2 regions of the Lysinibacillus sp. EB271-A1-10B genome follow, and region 1 is predicted to be linked to the other one. Evidence: predicted binding sites of a transcription regulator. Region 1 holds the regulator's gene; the other holds the start of a gene.
The links. Region 1 encodes Rex, which represses fermentation and respiration genes when NADH is low (regulators of the CRP and FNR family bind a similar motif). Its sites were predicted from a motif close to TTGTGAAATATTTCACAA; they were not measured.
Positions count from the first base shown of each region.

Region 2: AC3WSK_RS18280 (cytochrome ubiquinol oxidase subunit I) is a predicted target of Rex. The motif match lies at 1,904-1,921, and genes of this name have one in related genera.

Region 1 covers NZ_JBYTDL010000024.1:2,441-12,271, reverse strand. The annotation lists gene groL (chaperonin GroEL) at 1-1,568, opposite strand, end outside; gene groES (co-chaperone GroES) at 1,916-2,200, opposite strand; gene AC3WSK_RS21920 (CPBP family intramembrane glutamic endopeptidase) at 2,373-3,137, shown strand; gene tatC (twin-arginine translocase subunit TatC) at 3,240-4,061, opposite strand; gene AC3WSK_RS21910 (twin-arginine translocase TatA/TatE family subunit) at 4,079-4,264, opposite strand; gene AC3WSK_RS21905 (redox-sensing transcriptional repressor Rex) at 4,496-5,131, opposite strand; gene AC3WSK_RS21900 (ABC-F family ATP-binding cassette domain-containing protein) at 5,357-7,300, shown strand; gene tsaD (tRNA (adenosine(37)-N6)-threonylcarbamoyltransferase complex transferase subunit TsaD) at 7,773-8,792, opposite strand; gene rimI (ribosomal protein S18-alanine N-acetyltransferase) at 8,789-9,241, opposite strand; gene tsaB (tRNA (adenosine(37)-N6)-threonylcarbamoyltransferase complex dimerization subunit type 1 TsaB) at 9,234-9,831, opposite strand, start outside.
Region 2 covers NZ_JBYTDL010000016.1:29,857-39,687, forward strand. The annotation lists gene AC3WSK_RS18270 (thioredoxin family protein) at 199-759, shown strand; gene AC3WSK_RS18275 (diacylglycerol kinase) at 885-1,802, shown strand; gene AC3WSK_RS18280 (cytochrome ubiquinol oxidase subunit I) at 2,172-3,518, shown strand; gene AC3WSK_RS18285 (cytochrome d ubiquinol oxidase subunit II) at 3,515-4,540, shown strand; gene cydS (cytochrome bd oxidase small subunit CydS family protein) at 4,554-4,676, shown strand; gene rlmD (23S rRNA (uracil(1939)-C(5))-methyltransferase RlmD) at 4,849-6,213, shown strand; gene AC3WSK_RS18300 (tRNA dihydrouridine synthase) at 6,405-7,373, shown strand; gene AC3WSK_RS18305 (alpha/beta-type small acid-soluble spore protein) at 7,463-7,660, opposite strand; gene AC3WSK_RS18310 (YehS family protein) at 7,867-8,361, shown strand; gene AC3WSK_RS18315 (hypothetical protein) at 8,678-8,875, shown strand; gene AC3WSK_RS18320 (methyl-accepting chemotaxis protein) at 9,325-9,831, shown strand, end outside.

The sequences.
Region 1 (9,831 bases):
ATATCTGCTACTACTGCTTCTGTTGTTAAGAATAGAGCCGCTACAGATGCTGCGTTTTGTAGAGCTGAGCGAGTTACTTTCGCTGGGTCTACTACGCCCGCTTCGATCATGTTTACCCATTCGCCTGTCGCAGCGTTGAAACCTACACCAATTGCTTCACGTTTTAGACGATCCACAATAATTGAGCCTTCAAGACCTGCGTTGTTTGCGATTTGACGTACTGGCTCTTCTAAAGCACGTAGAACAATTTTCACACCTGTTGCTACGTCGCCTTCTTCTGCATCCGCAACTTTTTCAACTGCTGCATATACGTTAAGAAGTGCAGTACCACCACCTGATACAATACCTTCTTCAACTGCTGCACGAGTTGAGTTTAGAGCGTCTTCAATGCGAAGTTTGCGTTCTTTTAGTTCTGTTTCTGTTGCAGCACCAACTTTGATTACTGCTACACCACCTGCTAATTTTGCAAGGCGTTCTTGTAATTTTTCTTTATCGAATTCTGAAGTTGTTTCAGCAAGCTGAGCACGGATTTGACCAATACGGCCTTCGATTGCATCTGCACCGCCAACACCTTCTACGATTGTTGTATTATCTTTTGTCACAACCACTTTTGCGGCGCGACCAAGTGATGTAATATCAGCTGATTTAAGGTCTAAGCCTAATTCTTCTGTAATTACTTGACCACCTGTTAAAATTGCGATATCTTCAAGCATTGCTTTACGACGGTCACCGAATCCTGGAGCTTTAACCGCTACAGCATTGAATGTACCACGAAGCTTGTTCACTACAAGTGTTGCAAGAGCTTCACCTTCAACATCTTCAGCAATGATTAACAGTGGACGACCTTGTTGTACCACTTGTTCTAATAATGGTAATACTTCTTGGATGTTTGTAATTTTTTTATCAGTAATTAAAATGTATGGATTATCCAATACAGCTTCCATTTTATCTGTATCTGTTACCATGTAGTGTGATGCATATCCACGGTCGAATTGCATACCTTCTACTACATCAAGCTCAGTTGTGAAGCCTTTAGATTCTTCAATTGTAATAACACCGTCGTTACCCACACGTTCCATTGCTTCTGCAATTAATTGTCCTACTTCATCATCAGCAGCAGAGATGGCCGCAACTTGTGCGATTTCCTCTTTGTTGCTTACTGGACGAGAAATAGCGTTTAATTCTGTAAGTGCTGCTGCAACTGCTTTGTCAATCCCTTTACGAATGCCTACAGGATTTGCACCAGCTGTTACGTTTTTTAAGCCTTCACGAATAATTGCTTGAGCTAATACTGTTGCAGTTGTTGTACCGTCACCAGCGATTTCGTTCGTTTTAGAAGCAACTTCCGCTACTAATTTTGCACCCATGTTTTCGTATGGATTTTCTAGCTCGATTTCTTTTGCAATTGTTACACCATCATTTGTAATAAGTGGTGAACCGAATTTTTTTTCTAAAACTACGTTACGACCTTTTGGCCCTAGAGTAATTTTTACTGCGTTTGCTAATTTATCTACACCTTGTAGCATTAATGCACGTGCTTCTTCTGAGAATTTAATATCTTTTGCCATTTGAATTTACCCTCCTGGAATGGAATATTCGTTAAGCTTCATCAATATATTTATAAAAATTTCGCCATACTGTCATTGTCACTAATATGTTTTTCGTGACAATCACTAGCAGTATTTACTTTAAAAGGAATTCTCACCAAAACGTGTGGTTGATTTCCGTTCCGACTGGGCGCTTTGTTGCTGACGCTTCGCTTTCGCACAGAGTAAAGCTTCCTGGGGGCGTCCGATGAGCCATTGATCCCCAAGGAGTCGCCCAGCCTCCACTCCAATCAACCTATTTATACATAGTAGACGTTTTAAAAAATGTCATCCACAACGTTTGGTGATGAATCTTTAAAAGTATTAATTTATTCAATAATCGCAAGAATATCGCTTTCGCGTAAAATTAGGTATTCATTACCTTCATATTTAACTTCTGTACCAGAGTATTTAGAGAAAATAATGCGGTCGTCAACTTTAACGTCAAGCTCTACACGTTGTCCGTTCTCTAATATACGACCTGTCCCAACTGCTACAATTTTACCTTCTTGTGGCTTTTCTTTTGCAGAGTCTGGCAGTACAATACCGAATGCAGATTTTTCTTCTACCTCGATTAGTTCGATTACAATACGATCTCCTAGTGGTCTTAACAAGTGAAACAACCTCCTATTAATTAATTATAAGATTAACTCTATTAGCACTCTACCCATACGAGTGCTAACACAATTATTATGATAATCAATCACACTTTTTTTTGCAAGTCAGAACTTCGAAAAATTTTGTTTTCTTTCCATATTCCTCTACAATAGAAAGGTAACATAATGAATGGAAAGGATTTTGACTGTGAACAATTCTACAAAAATAAGTAAGCATAAAAAAACAGCCCTTTATGTTTTAGTGATTTATATCGTCATGCATCTATCAGGGATATTGCTAGCAAAGCCGTTTCACAAGCTTATTATGAGTACAACTGGTTTGCCTAGCGAGCAAGCTGCTCCTCTTACGCAAGGTTGGTATATTGCACTTAGCTTTGCCACTGCGTTAATTCTAAGCTTAATCCTAACATCTCGCGATAAAGCGTTTTGGGATATTTATAAAGGGAAGAAAGAAACGATACCACTGTCAATTATGTGGGGAATTATTGGTTTCTTCTTAGTTTTCTTTGGCCAAATGATTGGCGCAGCGATCGAAATGGCCATATTCGGTATCCAAGGTGGATCGCAAAACACAGCTGATATTGTAGCTATTGCAAAAGGTGCTCCTATTGCGATATTAGCGATAGTTGTTTTTGGACCAATATTAGAAGAGTTCGTCTTCCGTCGTGTTATTTTTGGATCGCTTGTCCAAACAACTAATTTCTGGATAGCCGGTATAGTAAGCGCCATTTTCTTTGCCCTTATTCATATGGACTTCTCACATATCTTGCTTTATACAATTTGCGGATTGATCTTTGCCTTCTTATATCACAAAACAAAACGCATTTGGACGTCCATTATCGCCCATGTCATGCTGAACGGTTTTGTGACACTTGTACAATTGTATGCAGAACCATTGCAAAAGTTTCTTCAAGAACTAGAAAAAATGCAATAAAAATCAGCGGGTGTTTGGACACCCGCTGAAAGAAGTTAAATTTAACTGTATCTATCACGACGAAAAAGCTCGATGCTACTAATTAGCATCGAGCTTCTATTATTATTGATTCAATTCTTCGATTTGACGTCTCTGCTGTTCAAGTGCCTCTTCTATCTGACGTTTTTGCTCAGCTTCTTGTTCTTCCTTCATTCGCATTTCCTCTGATTTTAAGTATTTCTTATAACCAATACGAGAAATCATAATGCTAATTTCATAAAGAACAAACAACGGTACTGAAACCATTAAGTGCGAAGCTAATTCAGGTGGCGCGATTAGTGCAGCACATACAAATAAACCAAAGTATGAATACTTACGAATACGAATTAGTAACTCAGGAGATAAAATCCCAATACGTGAAAAGAACAAGACTACAATCGGTAATTGGAAAAGGAAACCAAAAGGTATTGTAAGCTTAAATAAAAACGAAAAATATTCATGTATACCAATTGTTTGTTGAATTTCTAAATCGTTTGATAAATTCATCATAAACTTTATGACATAAGGGAATAGTAAAAAATACGAAAAAGACAGCCCTGCTAAAAACAATAAAAATGAATACGGTATATAGCTTAAAGTTGCTTTTCGTTCTACGTCCCTTAATCCCGGGCTAATAAAAGCCCACAATTGATACATCAATACCGGTGAGGATAGGATAAATGCTATTAAAAAAACTACTTGGATATAAATTGCAAGTGGTGTTACTACATCAAATGCATGGAGCTCTATATTGTAATTCGCTCCAGTACTTTGAAGGTATTTAACAAGTGGCTTTGCAACAAAGAAGCCGCCAGCCATAGCTAGAACAAAGAAAACGGCAACAATGAAAAGCCGTTTTCTTAATTCTTCTATATGTTCAATGACAGTTAGATCTCTTGGATTCATTCCACAAACATCCTAACTTACTTATCTAATTCTTTCTTTTTCTTGTCATCATCATCTTCGTCGGCTAAACCTTTAGTAGCATTTTTGAATTCACGTAATGTTGAACCAAATGCTTTACCAAGCTCTGGTAACTTCTTAGGACCAAAAATTAGTAATGCGACAATTCCGATAATAATGAGGCTCATAGGACCAATACCACCCATTAAAGCCACCTCCTCTTTATATCCATCATTTTAACGCATATTTAGCCATTTTGCTAACTAATTATATGTGAAAGTTTTTCGTCATTCTCTCAATTTTATACATACTTCTATTGAACAGAAACTGTGAGCTATGCTATCAATTATACCTCAGTCTAATTACGCCCTAAGGCTTTAACTTCTTTCAATGGGCGTTTGTACACCCGCTGAAAGAAGTTAAATTATGTACAATGATCACTCTTCCTGATTACGAATTAAATAAATAAGCGCCTGCAACTCTACCGACAAATCGATTGTTAAAAGTTGCATTTTATCTGGTACTGTAATACGCTCTGGCGTAAAGTTCAAAATTCCTTTTGCGTTCATCACTGCTAATCTATCAGCCATTTTCTGTGCAGAGCGTGGTGAAACTGTTAAAATTGCAAGCTCCGCTCCATATTCCGCATATTTTTCTTCCAATAAGTCAGGGTGAAAAACAGGAATATTGCTAATCATTTTCCCTTCTTTTGGGGCCTTCGAGTCAAATGCAACAACGATATGAGTATTGTGGTTTTTTTGAAAATTATATTTTAATAAAGCACTACCTAAATTCCCTACACCAATTAACGCAACCTTAGTCGCTTCATGTTGATCGAGCGTTTGGCTAAAAAATTTTAAGAGATGCTGCACATCATAGCCATATCCCTTTTTCCCAAGAGCACCAAAATAAGAAAAATCTCGGCGAATAGTTGCAGAATCAATTTTCATCGCTTCACTTAGTTCCTTCGACGAAATGCGTTCCATGCCTTCTTGTGCAAAGTTTTGGATAAAACGATAGTAAAGAGGAAGTCTTTTCGTAGTGGCTTGTGGAATTTTCAATTCTTGTTTCAAACTTTTTCCTCCTTAAAATGTATCAAATTCTATTTATGATACAGGCTTTATATTTCTAAATTTATAATATTCACTGGAGGATTTTCCTTTAGTTAATGGCGCTTTTACGCCACTAAATAAAGGGAAATCGTTTCAATCTTACATGACAGCTTGGAATAAGTAAAGCATCGACATTGCAAGCCAATCGCTCATCCATTACACTAAGGAAGAATTGAGGTGTCATGAATGATTGTTTTACAGGTCAATCAACTATATAAATCCTTCCTTGCAGATGAAATTTTAAGTGGCGTAAAATTAGAAGTTCAACATCGTGACCGAGTTGCATTAGTAGGTCGTAACGGTGCTGGTAAATCCACTTTACTTAAAATTATTGCTGGTCAAATGTCATATGACTCTGGCGATATTATTATCCCGAAAGGTATACAAATTGGATACTTAGAGCAGCATGCTGGTTTAAACTCAACATTGTCGATTTGGGATGAAATGATGACAATTTTTGAGCCGCTTATTGCCCAAGAACAAACGCTACGATCATTAGAACAACAAATGGCCGACCCAGCTGTTTATGAAAATCCTACTTTATATGCAAAAATAATGTCTGAATACGATCATTTACAACATAATTTTAAGGATGCGGGTGGCTATCAATATGAATCGGATACACGTTCTGTGCTTCATGGTATGCAGTTTTATCCTGAGGATTACCAAAAGTCAATTAGCTCACTATCAGGGGGACAACGGACGCGGTTAGCACTTGCTAAGCTTCTTTTAAGTAAACCTGACCTATTAATCCTTGATGAACCTACTAACCATTTAGATATTGAAACCCTCTCTTGGTTAGAATCATATTTAAAGGGTTATGAAGGGGCTATTCTAATTGTTTCCCATGACCGCTACTTCTTAGACCAGGTTGTTTCCATTGTCTACGAAGTATCTCGTCATCGCGTCACAAAATATACAGGCAATTATAGTGCCTATTTAGATGAGAAAGCGAAAAATTATGAGCGTGATTTGAAGCTATATGAACGTCAGCAAGATGAAAAGGCCAAGCTAGAGGAATTTATTCAAAAAAATATTGCTCGTGCTTCTACTACTAAAATGGCACAAAGTCGTCGTAAAATGCTCGAACGAACAGAATGGATGGACTCTCCCGAAGGTGATGAAAAGTCAGCAAGCTTCGGTTTTACAATTGAACGCCAAAGTGGTAACGATGTATTATCTATCGATGACTTAACGATAGGTTATGCTGATAAGAAAATATCAAGCGGCATCACACTACGCACTTTCCGAGAAGACCGCATTGCACTTGTTGGACCCAATGGTGTTGGTAAATCCACTTTATTAAAAACCATTGTCAAAGATTTGCTACCATTCACTGGAGAGATTCGCTATGGTACAAATGTTCAGATTGGTTATTATGATCAAGAGCAGGCAAAGCTATCGAGCAATAAAAGTGTTCTAAAAGAGCTATGGGATGAATGGCCTTTAATGAATGAAAAAGATATTCGCACAGCGCTAGGCCGCTTCTTATTCAGTGGAGTTGATGTAGATAAAACCGTGTCGTCTTTATCTGGTGGAGAAAAAGCCAGACTTGCATTAGCTAAGTTGATGATGCAAAAGGCAAATTTCTTAATTCTTGATGAGCCTACCAATCACTTAGACTTAGATAGTAAAGAGATACTGGAAAACGCACTTATTGATTATCCTGGAACGCTCTTATTCGTATCGCATGACCGATATTTTATCAATCGAATCGCTACTAAAGTAATCGAACTGTCTGGTGATGGTTCCTTTGAGTACTTAGGTGACTATGATTATTATCTTGAGAAAAAACAAGAGCTAATAGAAATCGCCCAAATGAAGGCTGCTGCTCAGCCGCAAGCGCAAGCTGATGTACCTGAGAAGATCTCTACTTCTAAAATTGATAAAGAGGCTAAAAAACGAGAGCGTCAAATTAGACGCACGCTTGAGGAACTAGAAGAGAAAATGCAACAAGAAAATCTTGAAATAGCTCGCTTAGAGGAAGCTCTTTGCGATCCTGAGATTTTCACAGACCACGAAAAAATTACACAACTCCAGGATGAATTATCCACTTCTAAAGAACAGTACGAATTATTTGAAATGGAATGGCTGGAGCTAAGTGAAGAACTTGAAAATATTACCTTATAACATCCCCTACCGAACTTCTTTCTTTACATTGGGAGTATTGTAAAGCCATGTGCCTTGTCGCATGGCTTTTTACTTTACTCGTCTTCATTTTTCATATATATTGGTCAAGTGCTATTTTTCGACAAAAAATGCCCACAACTTTATACACACTATAAATCTAGTAATACCAACATATCAACAGACTTTTCCACATTGTCCACAATTCAAAAATATTTTATTCACATGATTCTGTGCAAAACAGGCTACTATATATTGAATAATCACAAGTTATGCACAAGTTATCAACATTTTGTGCATAAGTACGGATGTTCGCTCTTTTATTTTCGCCTTGCCTGTGGATAATTTTCTGAAAAATTTGTCAACTAATCAGATTTATATTTTCTTATGTCCACTGTTTTCTCAACATTTTTTTCACAAAAGCAAAAAAGAGGTGTTTTAGAATTAAATCTAAAACACCTCTTTCTGAAAGAATTTATACCCAGGATTTTAACTCCATTCCAGGACGACCGTTCATTGATAAATTGCCTCGAATAGTCATTTCAAACATAGGTGTTGCTGCTGCCCCTATCATAGCGGCATTATCTGTACACAGCTTTAATGGCGGTACATACAACGGGATACCTTCTTCCGCAAATACTGACTCAAGTGATGTACGTAAGCCTTTATTTGCCGCTACACCTCCAGCTGCAATAACTTGTTTCACTTTATATTCACGTGCTGCCCGTAATGTTTTAGCTGTTAACACTTCAACTACGCTATCCTGAAATCCTTTGGCTACGGCAGTCGGAGAAATCTCTTCTCCACGCTGATCCATATTATGCTTATAATTAATAACTGCTGACTTTAAACCGCTAAAGCTAAAATCATAAGAACCTTCCTCTAACCACACTCGTGGGAAGGTTACAGCCTCATCTCCCTCGTGTGCTAGTTTGTCAATACGTGGACCACCTGGATATGGTAAGCCTAAAACACGTGCAACCTTATCATAAGCTTCACCAGCTGCATCATCTCTCGTCTCACCAATGACTTCAAAAGAGCCATGTTCTTTCATATAAACTAGCTCTGTATGGCCACCTGATACAACTAGTGCTAATAATGGGAATTCCATCGGCTGTACAAGTGCGTTAGCATATATATGTCCAGCTATATGATGCACACCGATTATCGGTAAATCATTGGCAAATGCAAAAGCCTTCGCGGCATTAATCCCAATTAACAATGCACCTACAAGACCAGGACCTTCAGTAACTGCCACAGCGTCTAAATCAGTTGGCTTCATATTTGCCTGCGCTAATGCTTCTTCAATAACCACTGTAATTTGCTCAACATGATGACGAGATGCAATTTCAGGTACAACCCCACCAAATCGTTTATGACTTTCTATTTGAGATGCAACCACATTTGAAACAATTTCAGAGCCATTTCGAATAATCGCTGCTGCTGTTTCATCACAGCTCGATTCTATTGCTAATATAATTCGATCTTCCATCATAAATTCACCCACATGACAAGGGCATCCTCCCCGTTATCTGTATAATAGCCTTTACGTATGCCACCGTCTTGGAAATCAAGCTTTCGATAAAGATTTTGAGCAACTGTATTTGTCACTCGTACCTCTAAACTCATGACTTCCATACTATGGTCTTTCGCAATACGCATTGCCTCTCGCATTAACCCTTCACCAATTCCGCGACCGCGAGCAGCATCTATAACGGCTACGTTCGTAATTTGCGCTGCGTCTATTACCATCCACATTCCACAAAAACCGATAATGTTATTATATTCATCTATAGCTAGCACATAATGTGCATACTGATTTTCATGCACTTCATAATAAAAAGAGTCTAACGTCCATGGTGTAGTAAATGTAGCAAGCTCAATTTCATACACTACTGGGACATCTTCAGATACCATTTTACGAAATATTACATTACTACTCATGTGCCTTCTCCTTTTGTTCCTTCAGCCAATTCGCCTCCGCCTCTGCAATACGTTTGTATTGCGGGACAAAATGATGAACAGCATCCACACTTGGTAGCTCCACTTTCGTCGCTAATCGAACTGTTTCACTTGCTCTTGGCAAGTCATGACTAAATGGTATACGTTGAGCATAGTCACCTAGCACCTCTACGATTTTATGCCAAAACACATCTACATCTACTCCAACAAATAAAATCGGTGCCTCTAAAGCCTGTAAACGCTCTAACAGGCCATCAATATGATCGTGATAATCATCTATAATTGTTTCAAGCTCACGCCCTTTATAAACGGCCGTATAAACATTGCCTCTGCGCGCATCAAAAATAGGACAAATAAACCCATCATATAGTGCTGCATTTGCGGCTAATGACTTTAAGCTAGATACTCCAACTAAAGGCTTTTTCAATGTCCATGCTAATGTTTTTGCAAGCGTCACGCCTATTCGTACACCTGTATAAGAACCAGGCCCTTCTGATACAGCAATCGCATCCAACTCGCTTGGCTTTATGCCAGCGTTTGCTAGCACTTCTTCAATGGCTGGCATAGCACCT
Region 2 (9,831 bases), on a different contig from region 1:
TTTAGGGGCATCTATAACAATAAAAAGGCTTTTTTTGAGTAGAGGCTGGGAGATTTAAAAGCTCAGCAGGAACGGAAATAAACTCGAATTTATGGAGAAAAGAACTAAAAAATACCAAATTAGCACTTTATAGTTGTCTAAATGGAGTATTCATAGCAAAATATAGAAGAACATGATAAAACTTTAGGAGGTCTATCAATGAAAACGGAACAACAATATTTCAATGATGCGATTTCAATTCAACAATATATGGATCATATGACGACATTAAAAGAGGAAAGCTTCCGTATTTATGATGGTTTCGAAGTGCCAATAAACGATGGCTTTATCGAACTATTGAAGAACAATCAACTAAAAATTTTAACAATTACTGAGGACTGGTGCGGGGACGCAATGTTAAACAATCCAATCATTCGCCGAGTTGCAGAGGCAGCAGAACTAGACATGCGCGCAGTATTACGTGATGCGGATACAGATTTGATTGATCGTTATTTAACAAACGGTGGCCGTGCAATTCCGGTTTATATTCTATTAGATGATGCTGGTCAGGTTGTAGGAAAATGGGGACCACGAGCACCAGAATTACAGGAATTAGTAGTAAGTAAACGAGCTACTTTACCTGATAAAGAAGATCCTACATTTGAAGATGCACAAAAAGCGCTATATGCAGAAATTCGTGAAGAGAATATGACGAATAAATCATATTGGACATATGTTTACGAGGATTTTAAAAAGCAAGTAACAGCTGCATTGCAATAATTGTAAATCACAAGGCTGCATGTCAGAAAAATGAGGACATGCCTTGCTCTTGTTGACTTCAATGCAACATTTAAAAGAATAATTCGTTGAAAGAAATAGAATCTTATGAAGCAGGAAGGTATGTTATGAAACGAGCAAGAATCATTTATAATCCTACATCTGGGCGTGAAGTGTTTAAAAAGCATCTACCAGAAGTATTGGCAAAATTAGAGGTAGCAGGCTATGAGACATCTTGTCACGCAACAACCTGTGAAGGCGATGCGACCATTGCTGCAAAAAATGCAGTAGAACGTGGCTTTGATATAATTATTGCAGTTGGTGGAGATGGCACATTAAATGAAGTTGTTGCAGGTGTAAGTCCATTTGAGAACCGGCCGAAAGTAGGTCTAATTCCGATGGGTACAACGAATGACTTTGCCCGTGCCGTGCACATTCCTCGAAATATTGAAGCTGCCGTTGACATTATTATTAAAGGTGAATCGTTACCAGTAGATGTTGGTTTATTAAATGGGGAACGCTATTTCATCAATATTGCTGCTGGCGGACGTATTACAGAATTAACTTATGAAGTGCCAAGTAAAATGAAAACAATGCTAGGGCAGTTAGCTTACTACTTAAAAGCAGTGGAAATGATCCCATCGATTAAAGCTTCTCACATGCGTATTGAATACGATGGCGAAGTGTTTGATGGGGATGCCATGATGTTTTTATGTGGCTTAACAAATTCGGTGGGAGGCTTTGAAAAGCTTGCACCAGACGCAAGTATTAATGATGGCTACTTTACTTTAATCGTATTGAAAAAAGTAAACCTGCCTGAATTTATTCAGCTTGCTGCAATGGCATTAAGAGGCGAGCATTTAAATGATGATCGTGTAATTTATAAAAAAGCAAGTGTCGTCAAAGTATCTACTGAAGATGAAATTCATTTAAACTTAGATGGTGAATATGGTGGTGACGCGCCTGCAACATTTGAAAACTTAAAGCGTCATATTGAAATTTTTGTCCCACTAGCAGATATTCGTGAAGAAGACCGTGTACAATAAACATAAAAAATAGTTCTATTGAAGTTAAAAGAAATCCTTTTGTTATGGGTATTAATGGATTAAACACCACATATGCGTATATGCCCATCCTTTAAATGGTATTGTGAATGAATTAAGAAAAATGTTTGGCAAATGTGAGTATAATACTTGAACAAAATTTGAAACCTTTATAATAGGCCGAAATTCCGGTCCATTATAAAGGTTTTTTTCGTTGCAATAGTGGAAAATGGGGGTATGGATAAGGGAAAGGGAGTGTTGCCGTTGTATAAGTCACAGGAAAGAAAGCTCATTTGGCTAAGCTTTGGTGTTGCAATTATCATGCTACTTTCCATACTTGGAAGAATATTTGGAGGTTAGGGGGGCAATGAAATGGTGAATGAATCAGCAGTCTTTTGGAGTAGAGCATTAACGGAGCTAACTTTATCGTTCCATATTATTTATGCAACGATTGGGGTTGGTGTCCCATTAATGATTATGATCGCACAATGGACTGGGTATAAAAAGAATGATGAGCACTATATTTTAATGGCAAGACGTTGGGCGCGCGGCTTTGTTATAACAGTTGCCGTCGGAGTTGTAACAGGGACAGCAATTGGCTTACAGTTGTCTTTACTATGGCCGAATTTTATGCAGCTTGCTGGCCAAACGATTGCATTACCACTTTTCTTGGAAACGTTTGCCTTTTTCTTTGAAGCCATCTTCCTAGGCATCTACTTATATACTTGGGATCGCTTCGATAGTCAGAAAAAGCATATGCTACTATTAATTCCGGTTGCTGTCGGTGCATCAATGTCAGCTGTGTTTATTACAATTGTCAATGCGTTTATGAATGCACCACAAGGATTTGACATTGTGGACGGACAGCTTGTAAATATTCAACCTTTTTTAGCGATGTTTAATCCAGCGATGCCGACAAAGGTAGCACATGTACTCGTTACAGCCTACATGACGGCCGCATTTGTGTTAGCATCCATTGCAGGATACCGTCTACTTAGAGGTTCTAAGCATGTATACCATAAAAAATCTTTATACCTACTTATGAAGATTGGTCTGATTTTCTCTATTGCAGCAGCGATTATTGGAGACTTTTCAGGAAAATATTTAGCTGAATATCAACCAGAAAAATTAGCTGCAGCTGAGTGGCACTTTGAAACGGGAGATAAAGCTTCTCTTATACTATTGGGTGTATTAGATGGTGAAGAAGTAAAATATGCTATTAAAGTACCTTATGCTTTAAGTGTTTTAGCACATAATAATCCAAATGCAGAGGTAATTGGTTTAGATCAATTTGCTAAAGAAGATCGACCACCGCTGTATATTCATTATCTGTTTGACCTCATGGTGTTTATTGGCATGTTCATGGCACTCGTTTCATTGCTTTATGTAACCGGGAAAGCACGTGATTGGCAGTTTATTCATAGACGTTGGTTTAGATGGATTGTTGTTGCAGGTGGACCACTTTCCATTATTGCAATTGAAGCAGGATGGTGGCTTGCCGAAGTGGGACGACAGCCTTGGATCTTATATGGATTAATGCGAACACCAGAAGGGGCCACAACGAGTGATCATGTAGACTTAATGATGCTATTGTTTACTGGTGTATATGCGGTATTAGCAGTAGGAAGTATCGTAGTGTTGGTTCGCATGTTCAAAAAGAATCCAATTGAGCGTGAAATAGAAGATCGCCATGATGAAAAAGGCGGTGACATCTTATGACATTAGAGATTTTAGGTATTTCAGTTTTATGGATTTTCCTATTTGGTTATGTCATTGTAGCTTCAATCGATTTTGGTGCAGGCTTTTTTAATGCCTACAGCCTACTCATCGGAAAAAATCACATTTTAACGAATATTATTAAACGTTATTTATCACCAGTTTGGGAAGTAACGAATGTCTTTTTAGTATTCTTTTTTGTCGGGATTGTTGGATTTTTCCCACAAACAGCTTTCTATTATGGAACGATTTTACTTGTTCCAGTTAGTATTTCGCTAGTGCTTCTTGCAATACGAGGCTCCTACTATGCATTTGAATCATATGGCGCACGTGGGCATATTGGTTACACGTTGACATATGGTATAGCAGGATTACTCATTCCTGCCTCACTCTCTGTTGTATTCGCGATTGCTGCGGGTGGCTATGTTGATCTTATTGATGGGCAACCGGTCTTGAATTATTGGAAGTTGTATATGAGTCCGTTTGCTTGGAGTATTGTCGTGCTGAGCATTGCTGCGGTACTTTATATTTCAGCCGTGTTTTTAACTTGGTATGCACATAAAGCAAAGGATCGAGAAGCTACAAATTTAATGCGAAAATACGCGCTTGCTTGGGCGATACCATTAATGGTGAGTGCGCTCGGCATTATGTACGAAATGAAATTCATTAACCCTGAAAGTTACAATAACATGGTTAATTTATGGTGGATGTTTGCCATTTCTGCGGTGCTGTTTATTATTACTGTAGTGTTAATATGGATGCGAAAAAATTATGGTCTAGCGGTTAGTTTATTGATTGCCCAATTTGCAGTGGCATTCTTTGCATATGGAATTGCCCAATACCCATATTTACTGTATCCATATTTAACAATTTACGATAGCTTTACAAGTACACAAATGGCAATTGCGCTCGTCATTGCGTTTGTTTTGGGACTATGTCTGCTTATTCCATCACTGTTCTTGTTGTTGAAGCTATTCCTTTTCAACAAAAATTATGTGACAGGAAAAGAAGACAATCACGCATAGGAGGGATACAACTATGACAAGTTTTTTGATTTTTTATGCACCATTTATAGTCGTCATCCTAGGTGTAGTCGCTGCTTTCTGGTGGGCACCTAGAGATTACCATACAGTAAGGAAAGAGGGGAAGAGTCGCGAATAGCGGCTCTTTTTTCTACTCGTGGAAAGGTGATCAGTTTGAAGAGAGAGCGGTTCCCAATCTTGTCTAACCTGATCAGTCGCCGAAAACATTTGAGCCGTCAATATGAAGCCAAGTTCTTTTTTCATCCGCCTCAACATGCTACAATATAGAGATTGAAATGGAGGATGTACGAATGTCAGCACCCGTGAAAAAGAATGACCGACTAACAGTTTATATAGAAGATTTAACACATGATGGAAATGGCGTCGCAAAGGTTGATGGCTATCCGTTATTTATCCAAGGTGCACTTCCTAGTGAAACGGCGGAAGTACATGTTGTAAAAACGTTAAAAAACTACGGCTTCGCAAAGGTCGTAGAAATACTCGAACCATCATCAGATCGTGTTGATGCGCCTTGTGAATATTTTAAACAATGTGGCGGCTGCCAATTACAGCACCTGTCTTATGAAGGACAGTTAAAATGGAAAGAAAACATGGTGCGTAATGTCATGCAGCGCATTGGTAAAATTGATGCGCCTGTTCTACCAGTGAAGGGCATGGAAGAACCTTGGCATTATCGTAATAAAGCGCAAATACCTTTCTCCTCAAATGAAGCAGGACAAGCAATTGCTGGTTTCTACAAAACGAAGTCTCATAGCATTGTGGATATGGAGCGATGCTTAATTCAGACAGGAGAAGCGGACGCTATTCTTGTAGGTTTGAAAAAGGAACTAGCGGCAATCGGTGTTCGACCATACAACGAATTATCGCATGAGGGAATGCTGCGCCACGTAGTTGTTCGTAAGGCACGAGCAACTGGTGAAGTGATGGTTGTTCTCGTAACTAAAAAGAAAAAATTCCCGCAAAAAGATGCTGCTGTTGCGACAATCCAGAAGCTTGTCCCGAATGTCACATCTATTATGCAAAACGTTAATAGCGACAAAACGAACGTTATTTTCGGTGATGAAACCGTAAACCTGTGGGGCAAGGACGTTATTATTGATACAATTGGCGATGTTCGCTTTGAAATATCAGCCCGTTCATTTTATCAAGTAAACCCTGAGCAAACGGAAGTTCTATACAAACAAGCATTAGACTACGCTAACTTACAAGGTGATGAACGAGTAATCGATGCTTACTGTGGTATCGGCACAATTTCACTATTCCTTGCACAACAAGCAAAGGCTGTTATGGGTGTTGAAATTGTCCCGCAAGCGATTGAAGATGCAAAACGCAATGCAGCACTAAATGGGTTTACAAATACGTATTTCGAGGCCGGGCCAGCAGAAGAAGTCATTCCACGTTGGTATAAGGAAGGCAAAGAAGCGGATGTTTTAGTAGTTGACCCACCACGCAAAGGCTGTGATGAGGCGCTTCTTCAGACGATTTTAGTGCAACGTCCTAAGCGTGTTGTTTATGTGTCCTGTAATCCAGCTACACTAGCACGTGACCTTCGAATTTTGGAGGATGGGGGTTATCAAACACAGGAGATTCAACCTGTGGATATGTTCCCGCATTCGACGCATTGTGAAGCGGTCGCTTGGTTGGAGTTAGTATAATAGAAAAGCAGTTGATATAGAAAAAATCTATACCATCTGCTTTTTTCGTTAAAATAAACATTGCCGATTTTTGTGTTTGATAATCAGTTATTGAGCATGATATAAGTGTAAAAAGAAGTGGAACATTTGCTTCATATTTTTTTGATCGAGAGCTTAAAGTTGTATCCATATTGAGAGGAATTGAGTTTGAAATGATAGATAATTTTTGGCGTGATTTACCACGACCATTTTTTGTACTTGCACCAATGGAAGATGTGACGGATGTTGTTTTTCGTCATGTAGTAAGTGAAGCCGGTAAACCGGACGTATTTTTCACAGAGTTTACAAACTCAGATAGCTATTGTCATCCAGAGGGCATGAAAAGTGTGCGTGGCCGTTTGATTTTTACAGAAGATGAACAGCCAATGGTGGCGCATATTTGGGGGGATAATCCCGAATATTTCCGTCAAATGAGTATTGGCGTGGCGGAGCTAGGTTTTAAAGGCATCGATATTAATATGGGCTGTCCTGTCCCGAATGTGGCATCGAGAGGGAAAGGCAGTGGCCTTATTCTGCGTCCAGACGTTGCGGCCGAGCTTATTCAAGCAGCAAAAGCAGGAGGGCTACCTGTCAGCGTGAAGACACGACTTGGCTTTAAAGAGGTAAATGAGTGGGAGGAGTGGCTGACGCATATTTTACAACAGGATATTGCGAACCTTTCTATTCATTTACGTACAAGAAAGGAAATGAGCCAAGTAGATGCACATTGGGAGCTAATTCCGGAAATCAAAAAATTACGTGACCGTATCGCACCAAATACACTACTAACAATCAATGGAGACATTCCTGACCGTCAAACTGGGCTGAAGCTTGCTGAACAATATGGTATTGATGGTGTTATGATCGGGCGAGGTATTTTTAAAAATCCTTTTGCTTTTGAAAAAGAGCCAAAAGAGCATAGCAGTAAAGAGTACCTTGATCTTTTAAGACTTCAGCTGGATCTTCAAGATCAATATGCGGAAGTACTACCACGTTCAATCTCTGGGCTTCATCGCTTTTTCAAAATTTATGTCAAAGGATTCCGTGGAGCTGGTGAATTAAGAAATCAATTGATGAACACGAAATCAACAGATGAAGTGCGTACATTGCTTGATAACTTCGAATCAAACAATGTTGATTGAGATGGACGGGTAGAATGATGTAATAGCAAAAACATGAAAGAACGAATTCCAATTAAATAAAAGGGATTCGTTCTTTTGGATATTTATTATTATAATAAACCTTTTGAACGTTTTTCAGCCATTTCTACGAGGCGTTTTGTAATTTCTCCTCCGACTGAACCGTTTGCACGAGAAGAGGCTTCTGGCCCTAATTGTACATTAAATTCTTGTGCGATTTCATACTTCAATTGAGTAACAGCTTCATGTACACCAGGAACTAGAAGTTTATTTGAACTACGATTAGCCATTTTTCTCACCTCCTTGTGATTAGAATGGTCGAGAGTTGGCTAATCATACATTTAAAAAAGTAAAATGCGCATTCTAAATACTATAGTAAAGTAACTTTTGGAAAGCTAGCTAAAATTGTGAATGTCTCTGCTATAATAAAGTAATGCTACAATCTTGAAGATACGATTGTTAGGAGCGCTTTACAGTTAAAATGGAGGTTTTTTAAATGACGAACAATGATATTTTAATTCGTTTAAGATATGCATTAGATATCAAAAATAAAGATATGGTTGAAATTTTTAAGCTAGGCGGTATGGACTTTACGAAGGAAGAAGTATTGAACATGCTTATTAAAGTAAATGATGAGGAAGAAGCACCAGAAGAATACATCAAATGTAATAATAAAATGGTAGAGGCTTTTTTAAATGGATTTATTACATTTAAACGAGGTCCGCAAAAGCCTAAACCTGGTCAGCCAGAAGGACCACCCCCTGTTTCAGGAAAAGAAAGTCCTAATAATATGCTATTAAAGAAAGTGAAGATAGCGTTAGCCTTAACGAGTGAGGAGATGCTCGATATTTTATATGATGGTGGCGTTAACGTCTCGAAAGGCGAATTAGGTGCCATTTTAAGAAATCCAAGCCATCGTAACTATAAAGAATGTGGCGATCGCTTTGTAAGGAATTTTTTAAGAGGGTTAACATATAAATATAGAGACTAAAATGGCTCGAACTAAAATATATTATTGATTAAAAAGAAGCGTGAAGTCTGGAACGTTCTATTGATTTTAGTCAAGTGGAAATTTAAGTGAATAGCCAATGAATTACTCATAAATAAAGCAGCTGCAATTTTGCAGCTGCTTTATTTATGAAGGATTTTACGTAAATATCTATGATAAGTCGAAAATTTTCTGCAAAAAGCACATTTTTCTTAGTCGAATGTAGTTGACATTTTGTGACGGAATTGTGTACACTGAAATTGACATAAAGTTGTCACAAAGATGGAAAATAAATGTTCACGAACAGAGGGGTGCTTTTATGTTCAGTTTAAAAATTTTATTAGTTGCTATCGCATGTGTTACTATCCCACTTGTTGTTGCTGCAATTATGATAGACATTTTTTATGCAGAAAAGAAACAAGTTCGTTTTTCATTACGCCGTACATCGATGTGGTATGCGAGTATGTTTGCTGTGTCATTTATACCGGCAGTTTTAGTTATGACACTAAACGGATAAGTATTTTTAATATGAATAATCATTTAGGGGTAATTGATTATTTTAAATTATAGTAACAGCTACAATATTGTGTTGTAGCTGTTTTAACTTTTTTAAGGAAATGTCTTTTGTAGCGAAAGCAATGCGTAGACTTCTGCAGGATTATCTTGCGTGGAAAGCGTTAACTCGGAGTAGAAATCAATCTTTGCTTATTGATTTACATTATTTTATAGTTATTTTTATGTCGACAAGCTGACACGAAAGTATGGAAATTTCATGCTCTTGTGTTTTTTTTATGCAGAAAATAATACTCAAAAATGACCAATTCTAGCTAGTTTTAGCAAGTAAATTCGAATGTTTCGAAAATACCAACATTGGAGTAGGGAAAATATTGTAAAATTTATTGCTACTAAAATTTAAAATTTTACAGTAAGCATTCACATAGAAAAAAAGTTTAAAGGAGTTCAACGATGAGAAGTAGCTTAAAAATTAAAATGTTAATGGTATTTTCTATTTTACTTGTTGTTTCGTGTTTACTGATTAGCTTTTTTATTTATCGTTCGTCATTGGAGCTGGTGAAAGAGACAGTTGGTGAGCAAAATAAAAATATGATGGATCAAGCAATCTCAAAGATAGATGTTAAAGGCTATCAAAAATTAGAAATTGATGCAAAAAAAGATGACTTTTATTATGAATTACAAAAAGAATTAAGCTCTGTTAAAGAGCTTCATAAAGTATCTAGTTTATATTCGATGACTCGGATAAAAAATGGTGAGGGATATGACTACTATTATATGGTAGATAGTGTACCGAGTGAGGATTCAACGATTGGGGTTGAGGAGGAATCACCAGAATCTTATCCTAAAATGAAGCAAGTATTTGAAACAGGGCAAATACAATTTCAGTTATCAAATGATTCACAATACGGCGCTGTACTTGCCATATATGCACCGATAAAAAATGATGCTGGTGAAGTT